2 regions of the Paenibacillus xanthanilyticus genome follow, and region 1 is predicted to be linked to the other one. Evidence: riboswitches for the same ligand, from Rfam matches in the RefSeq annotation. Region 1 holds a riboswitch; the other holds the start of a gene.
What was found. Region 1 has a riboswitch for ZMP and ZTP ahead of rpiB (ribose 5-phosphate isomerase B). Riboswitches for the same ligand answer to the same signal wherever they lie in the genome.

Region 1 (4,149 bases):
CCGCCGCGCGGGCCAGGCCACACCAGCCTCTCTGCCGCTCCGGCCGTCCAGCCGGCCGCCGACACCGCGCAGGCGCCCGCCCTATCCGCCGACGCCGCCCTGGCGCCGCGCTCGCCAGGCATGAAATACGCGCATTACGCGCCCCGAGGCGTCATGGAGCTGGTGCAGGGCGAAGCGGAGGCCCGCCGCGCCTATATCCAGCGCGAGGCGCACGCTGCCCGGGCGCGCGGCGAGCGCGTCGGCATCCTCACATTCGACGAACACGCCGGGCTCTATGACGCCGACGACGTTATTTCGCTCGGCAGTCTGTCGCGTCTGGACCACGCGGCGCAGGCGCTGTATGCCGCGCTTCGGGCATTCGACGACAGAGACGCGCAGCGCATATGGGCCGAAGCCGTCCCGGAGACGGGCATCGGCCACGCGCTTATGAACCGGCTCGTGAAGGCGGCGGGTCACAGGGTCGTCCGCGTCTAGCCATGTCCTGCCCCAACCCGCCAATCATGTTTCGCCCCTTGTCCGCATATGCTCTGATGAGACTTGGACAGGGGGTATGACGATGATCGAGGCGAGCTTGCAGACCGGCCAATTGTTGACGCTCATCATCATGGCGGTGGCGCTCGGGATGGACGCATTTTCACTGGGAATCGGAATCGGGTTGAAAGGAATCCGGCTGCTTGATATTGTAAAGCTAAGCGTCATTATTGGGCTTTTTCATATTATTATGCCGCTGCTGGGCATCTTCACGGGGCAATATGTCGGCTCGCTGCTCGGCGGGGTGGCCACGGTCGTCGCCGGCGGACTGCTGCTGCTGCTGGGCGGGCATATGATTTACAGCTCGCTGCGCGGAGAGGAAGTGCCGTCGTTCAACCACCGCTCGGTGTTCGGCTTGACCGTGTTTGCGCTGAGCGTGAGCATCGATTCGTTCTCGGTCGGCATATCGCTGGGCATGTTCGCCGCCGACGTGCTGCTGACGGTGCTGCTCTTCGGCTTTATCGGCGGGCTGATGTCGATTCTGGGGTTGCTGCTGGGTCGCAAAGTGAGCAAGGGGCTGGGCGAATACGGCGAGGCGCTCGGCGGAATTATTTTGTTAACCTTCGGCATCTTGTTTATACTGTAGGCAGTGGCACGAACGAACGTCTCGTGAAGGAAGAATCGCCTAGACGGCGCCGCTTTTCGGATGACGAAGGAGGGGGACTTATGCTGAAACGGATTTTGTTTGTATGTACGGGTAATACCTGCCGCTCTCCGATGGCGGAGGCGATGCTGCGCGAGCAGGCGCGCCTCCGCTCGCTGCCGATCGAGGTTCGCTCCGCGGGCGTCTCGACGGTCGACGGCTTGCCGGTATCCGAGCACGCGCGCGCGGTGCTTCGCGGCCGGGGCATCCCCGATGACGGCAGCTCCACCGCGATCGGGAGCGATTCGGTGGAATGGGCCGACCTGGTGCTTACGATGACGACCGGACACAAGCGGCATCTGCTGCAGCGTTTCCCGAACGCGGTGGACAAGACGTTCACGCTGAAGGAATACACGCAGACCGACGAGTCGGTCGTGGCGGATATCGCGGAGCTCGAGGCGCTGTACACCGAGTGGCATATGAAGCAGGCGCTCGGCGGACAGCTGTCGCCGGAAGAGCGCAACCGGCTGCTCGAGCTGGAGCGCCGCATCCCGGGCTTTGATATCGCCGACCCGTTCGGCGGCTCGCTCGAGATGTACCGGATTTGCGCGGACGAGATCGCGCAGTCGATGGACAAGCTGCTCCTCAAATTGTACGGCGAATCGCCGAAAGCGGATTGATTTTAGACCCGCGATCAAGTATGATGAAAGCAAATAACGGTTTCCGATGTGACTGGCGACGAAAGTGGATCAAACCACGGTGGAGCATCGGAATATACGGCCGGTCGCCTGGGCAAAGAGCATCGCGCGTTTTTTAGCGCGCTATGCTCTTTTTTCGTCTTTTGGGCGTTAATGGGGTATAATGGGACCAATGTAATTCGACTTTTTCCGCCCTTATGCGGATCATGCGGGAGGTAACGTTCCTTATGAAAATCGCTATTGGTGCCGATCACGCCGGCTACCGCTTGAAAGACGAAATCGTGCCGTTCCTGCAATCGCTTGGCCATGAGATCGAAGATTTGGGCTGCGATTGCGATCAATCCGTCGACTACCCGGACTACGCGGTGCCGGTCGCGGAACGCGTGGCGCAGGGCAAGGCCGACCGCGGCATCCTGATCTGCGGCACGGGCATCGGCATGTCGATCGCCGCGAACAAGGTGCCGGGCATTCGCTGCGCGCTCGTGCACGACATGTTCTCGGCGAAGGCGACCCGCGAGCACAACGATACGAACGTGCTGGCGCTGGGCGAACGCGTCGTCGGCCCGGGTCTCGCACAAGAGATCGTGCGCATCTGGACCGAGACGCCGTTCTCCGGCGGCGAGCGTCACGTCGGACGGTTGAACAAAGTGATGCAGCTCGAAGCCGCCAATGTCATCCATCCGTAAGGGGGAACCGGCCATGAGCGGAGAAAAGCGGTTGGCGGCGATCGAGCGGGACGTGCGGCAGGCGGTGCTGGAGCTCGCGGAAGCGGGCGGTCTGCGCCCCGGACAGCTGCTCGTCGTCGGCACGAGCACGAGCGAAGTGATCGGCCAGCGGATCGGGACTTCCGGGACGCTGGAGACGGCTGAAGCGATCTATCGCGGCGTCGAAGCGGCACGGGAGAAGGTCGGGTTCTACCCGGTTTATCAATGCTGCGAGCATCTGAACCGGGCGCTCGTGCTCGAACGGGCCGCGGCGGATCGGTACGGGCTGGAGCTCGTCTCGGCGATTCCGGTGCCGAAGGCGGGCGGCTCGATGGCGGCCTATGCGTTCCGTACGCTGGACGACGCGGTATTGGCGGAGACGGTGCAGGCGCACGCGGGCATCGATATCGGCGATACGTTCATCGGCATGCATCTGCGGCGCGTGGCCGTTCCGGTGCGCGGCTCGGTGAGGCGGATCGGCGAAGCCCACGTGACGATGGCTTATACGCGGCCGAAGCTAATCGGCGGCGAGCGGGCGGTGTATACGCGGGAGGCGGCAGGACTGGCCCCTGCCGCGAGCGGCGGGACGGTTGGCAAGACGGATTCGGATAATGGCATGTGCGACTGACATTTTGACTAGCTTCACGATATAGAGGAGGACACGTCCAATGGAAAATCTGCGCAAACAAGACCCTGAAGTATTGAAAGCACTCGGCCTGGAGCTTCAACGCCAGCGCGACAACATCGAGCTGATCGCATCCGAGAACATCGTCTCCGAGGCGGTGCTGGAAGCGGCTGGCACGGTATTGACGAACAAATACGCGGAAGGTTATCCAAGCAAACGTTACTACGGCGGCTGTGAGCACGTGGATATCGTCGAGGACATCGCCCGCGAACGCGCGAAAGAAATTTTCGGCGCGGAGCACGCGAACGTACAGCCGCACTCCGGCGCGCAAGCGAACATGGCGGTCTATCTGGCTGCTCTCAAACCTGGCGACACGGTACTGGGCATGAACCTGGCGCATGGCGGCCACTTAACGCACGGCTCTCCGGTCAACGCGTCCGGCTTGCTCTATAATTTCGTGGCCTACGGCGTCGACGAGAACACGTTCACGATCGATTACGAAGAAGTGCGCAAAGCGGCGTTCAAGCATCGCCCTCGCCTGATCGTGGCCGGCGCATCCGCGTACCCGCGCATCATCGATTTCGAGAAGCTCGGCCAAATCGCCAATGACGTAGGCGCGCTGTTCATGGTCGACATGGCGCATATCGCAGGTCTGGTCGCGGCGGGTCTGCACCCGAGCCCGGTACCGCATGCGCATTTCGTTACGACAACGACGCATAAAACGCTGCGCGGACCGCGCGGCGGCATGATCCTGTGCCGTCAGCCGTGGGCGGCGGCGATCGACAAAGCCGTCTTCCCGGGCTCCCAAGGCGGACCGCTCATGCACGTCATCGCGGCCAAAGCCGTCGCGTTCGGCGAAGCACTGCAGCCGTCGTTCAAACAGTACGCGCAGAACGTCGTCGACAACGCGAAGGCGCTGTCCGAAGAGCTCGTCGCGCAAGGGCTGAACCTCGTGTCCGGCGGCACGGACAACCACCTGATGCTGATCGACCTGCGCAACCTGAACAT
Region 2 (4,149 bases), on a different contig from region 1:
ATTTTACGACAAGAGCAATAGGATTCACGCCTATTCGTCATCTTGTATTTGCGCGTGCGCAAGGCGACTAGAGGGCCGCCGCGAAGGTCTTGCCGCCCGGCTGCCACCCGCTCCACATTCAGCTTCGCTGCCGCTTCTGGATCTCGTTCAAGCCGAGAATTACGGCCACCCATTCGAAGGCATCCACGGCGGTCATCTCGCAGCTCAGCCGGTAGGCCGACGAAGAAAACCAGCCGCTCACTTTCTCGAACGTCGCCGCCAGCTGCCCTTGTCCGTCGCGAATCTCATACTCGCTGGAGAAGGCTCCCGCCTCGATATCGAAGATGCCTCTGCCGTACGCCTCGTATTCGAATTTCTTCGAGAGGAACGACATGCGCCCGCGCAGCCTGCCGCGCTCCGCGCCATCGGCGCCCGTGATGGTCCACTTGCCCGAGAAGAACGGAAACCCGCCGCTGTAGAGCGAGCCCCCCGCGCCGTCAAACACCTCCAGCGACGAACCGAACGTACTCCGCAAATCGACTTCGCCCACCTGATCCTGATTCGCATTCATAATGGCGGTCGTACCGGAATTGAAGACATTGTCTCGAAAGTACAGCTCCATGGAACACGCGCCTCCCATCTCTTCGCCTTCTCGTGGCGCCTCCCGTCGGCCGCACAGCATGGCCCAAGGCGGATGAATTAGTCGGCTTGACCGGCCGCTCCGCACGCCGCCTCGAAACGAACGCACAGCGCTTCGATATCGGCGAGCCGCGCAAGTCCCGCTACCCAATGCGACGGTATTGACGCGGCGCCGTAGATGATGCCGGCCAGACCGCCCGCAACCGCGCCCGTCGTGTCCGTATCGTCGCCTAGGTTAATCGCCTCCAGCACCGCTTCCTCGTAAGACGATGCATGCAGCAGACACCATAGAGCGGCTTCCAGCGTATGCACGACATACCCGCCAGATTGGATGTCCTCGCGCGCGATGTCCTGGAGCCCCCCTTGCAGGATGCGATCGTATCGACGAAGCTCGGGATTCTCGCCGTAAGCGGCGTTGACGGTCTCGACGGCCCCTGCAATCGCATCGTGCAGCGCCATCCCGTCCAATAGACCGATCGCGATCTCCACGTAAAGGGAACACCCGATTACAGATACGTCATGTCCGTGCGTGATCGACGATACCTGCCGAATTACCGTCATTCGCTCTTCCATCTCGGCACCTTGCAGCACATAAGCAAGCGGCAATATCCGCATGAGCGATCCGTTGCCGTTGCTGCTCTCGCTGCGTCCGCCCGCCAGATCGGGGCGAATCAGCTCATCGTTCAGCCTTTCGATCGCCCGGGCCGTGGCAATGCCGACATCGAATACGCGGCCGTGCGGCGTCCAGCGTAATTTATACAACCAGCCGGTAAAATTGTCCGCAACGTCGTACAAATCGACGCCGCCGCAATCGGCCACGCTCTGCATCAGCGCGAACGTCAGCGAGCTATCGTCCGACCACGTCCCCGCCGGCTGATTGTGGGATCCGTATCCGATCATGTCCGTAAGCGGCGATTCCTCCAGTTCCTTGCGGGATCTGAACTCGACGGGTACGCCGAGCGCGTCGCCGACGCATAACCCTAGAATTCCGTCTCTAACTTTACTCATCCTCATGCTCCCTTTTTAAATGGATGTCCGCCGTCTTAAATACGATTCTCGTCTCGTTCGCCATTCGCTCGCCCCATGAATGACGTCCGCCATAGCTCCGGTCATCCGACCTCTGTTAGGACCTTGGTCCATCTTCCTTAAAGCGATAATACGGATAATCCATCATGCGTCCGACTTCCCTCGCCGCCGCGGTGCCATACAGCGACTCCGCGACGAACAAGCCCAGATCGATCGAAGCCGATACGCCGCCGCCCGTGAAGACATGACCGTCCCGCACATACCGTTCACGCACGACCTCTCCGCAATAAGGCGCGAGCAGCTCGTATGCCGACTTGTTCGTCGTCGCCCTTTTGCCGCTCAGCCAGCCCGCCGCTCCTATGAGCAGCGCTCCGGTGCAGACGGACACTTTCCACGGAACGCCATCCGCGGTGCGCAGCCAAGCGAGGAACGTCTCGTCATGGCGCAGCTGCCTGGTCGCCATACCGCCCGGCACGAAGACCAGGTCGAAGTCCGACAGATCCTCCGCCACGGCGGACGCCTGCATCGCAAGCCCCCGGTCGTCCACGATCCGTTCGGTCAACGCGCAGAATCGCCATGACACGCCTCCCGTCCCCGGCACCCGGTTCAGCTGCGTCATGGCGTCGAAGAATCCCGAGAAATCCAGCGTCGTCATGCCGTCAAACAATACAAAAGCCATTTTCATCCGTATCTATCCGCCCTCCGTAGAAAATAAAAAAGCATTTGACCGCAAGATCAAATACTTCGCCCAGGCGTACGGCTGATAAGCGGCATGCTCCCCCATGGTTCTCCATGTTTACGCCAGTCGCATGCGCCTTTGATTTCCTTCAGTGTACACCCATATTCAGGTAACGGCAACCGATTTTTCCATGCGCCGAGTCCCTTCCCAATTGACGAGAAAAATGCCCGCGCCGGTACATATGCCCCCGACAGCCGCATGCCAGGTCAGCGGTTCGCCGAGCAGCAGCCAGCTGCTCAACACGCCGAAGAGCGGGACCAGAAACAAAAATGCGCTCGTCTTCGCCGGATCGCCCGTCTGGAGCAGCCGAAACCAGAGGGTCAGCTGAAGGATGGAACAGAAGACGACCAGGCACGCGACGATAGCCACGGAACGGCCGGATAACGCGAACGTCATCCGTTCGGTGAACAAGCTTAAGAGCAGCAGGCCGATCCCGCCGAGCAGCATTTGGTACGCCACGAGCACGTAGACGTTGAAGCGGCCGCCCCAACGTTTGATCAGCAGCGTCGAGCATGCGAACAGCAGTCCGCCGCATAGGCCGACCGCCGTCCCGGGACCAAAGCCGAGCCGGGCCCCGAAAGCAATCGCCACACCGGTAAAGCCGACCATGACGCCGAACCATTGGCGCGGCCGGTAACGCGCGCCGTAGAGCAGCGTCCCGAGCACGATAACGAAGAGCGGGTTCGTGAATGTCAAGATCGAAGATTCGGCGGCGCTAATCCAATGCATGCTATAGTAAGCGCAGCCCATCACCGCACATGTCTGCAAGAAGCCGATCGCAGCCACTCGCAGCCACTCGATGCCTCTTGGCAAGGGTGCCCGCCCAACCATGCCGATGGCAAGCATACCGCCGGCCAGCATGTACCGAACGCCCATCAGCAGGAACGGCGGCGCATAGTCCAGCCCCATCTTCCCGATCGGGAACGCGATGCCCATCAAGAACGTCGTCATCAAAACCAGCAACGTGTAATTCAGTCGCATCATACGCAAAACCTCCAGGTTGTCGTCGTGGTCTCATTGTATCGGAGGCTTGCATTTCTGTATAATGAAGGGTAACGATAACAGCCATCATTCGCAGTGATACCTGAATAAGTAAGGAGGGCTCTGCCATGGAAAGCGGCGATTTGCGCATCTTTCAGGCCGTAGCACGCGAAGGCTCCGTCACGAAGGCCGCTCGGACGCTCGGCTATGTCCAGTCCAATATTACCGCGCGCATCCGCCATCTGGAGATCGAACTGGGCACCACGTTGTTCACCCGGCACAACCGGGGCATGGACTTGTCGGGCAGCGGCAAGCTGCTGCTGCAATACGCCGATAAGATCGTCGGTCTCCTGGATGAAGCCGCGCTCGCGTTGTCCGCATCCGATGAACCCGGCGGCTCGCTGCGGATCGGGTCGACGCAGACCGCCGCCGCGGTCAGACTCCCGAGTCTACTAACCGCTTACTATGGCCGCTATCCGAGCGTATCGCTGTCCATCGCGACCGGTCATACCCAATTCCTCATCGATCAAGTGCTTCGTTACGAGCTGGACGGCGCGTTCATCGGCAGCGGCGTCGATCATCCGGAGCTTGCAGGCATGCCGACGTTCGAAGAGGAGCTCGTCGTCGTCACGCCACCGTCCATGCCCGATCTGGAAGCGGCGCTCGCCAGGCCGATCCTTGTCTTTACCGCCGGTTGCTCCTATCGCGACGTGCTTCAAGCTTGGGTCAGATCAAAGGGACTCGCGAACCCGGTTACGATGGAATTCGGCACGCTGGACGCTATA

Region 2: it holds a riboswitch for ZMP and ZTP, as region 1 does, so the genes downstream of both, ACFSKT_RS00255 (DJ-1/PfpI family protein) here and rpiB (ribose 5-phosphate isomerase B) in region 1, are expected to answer to the same signal.

Annotation. Positions count from the first base shown of each region.
Region 1 is NZ_JBHUHA010000002.1:2,451,174-2,455,322, reverse strand. Features, by position in the region: gene ACFSKT_RS28340 (L-threonylcarbamoyladenylate synthase) at 1-474, shown strand, start outside; gene ACFSKT_RS28335 (manganese efflux pump MntP) at 557-1,117, shown strand; gene ACFSKT_RS28330 (low molecular weight protein arginine phosphatase) at 1,198-1,794, shown strand; ZMP/ZTP riboswitch at 1,833-1,915, shown strand; gene rpiB (ribose 5-phosphate isomerase B) at 2,040-2,498, shown strand; gene ACFSKT_RS28320 (TIGR01440 family protein) at 2,512-3,144, shown strand; gene glyA (serine hydroxymethyltransferase) at 3,185-4,149, shown strand, end outside.
Region 2 is NZ_JBHUHA010000001.1:44,258-48,406, reverse strand. Features, by position in the region: gene ACFSKT_RS00265 (LURP-one-related family protein) at 119-601, opposite strand; gene ACFSKT_RS00260 (ADP-ribosylglycohydrolase family protein) at 679-1,626, opposite strand; gene ACFSKT_RS00255 (DJ-1/PfpI family protein) at 1,742-2,329, opposite strand; ZMP/ZTP riboswitch at 2,384-2,463, opposite strand; gene ACFSKT_RS00250 (DMT family transporter) at 2,489-3,367, opposite strand; gene ACFSKT_RS00245 (LysR family transcriptional regulator) at 3,493-4,149, shown strand, end outside.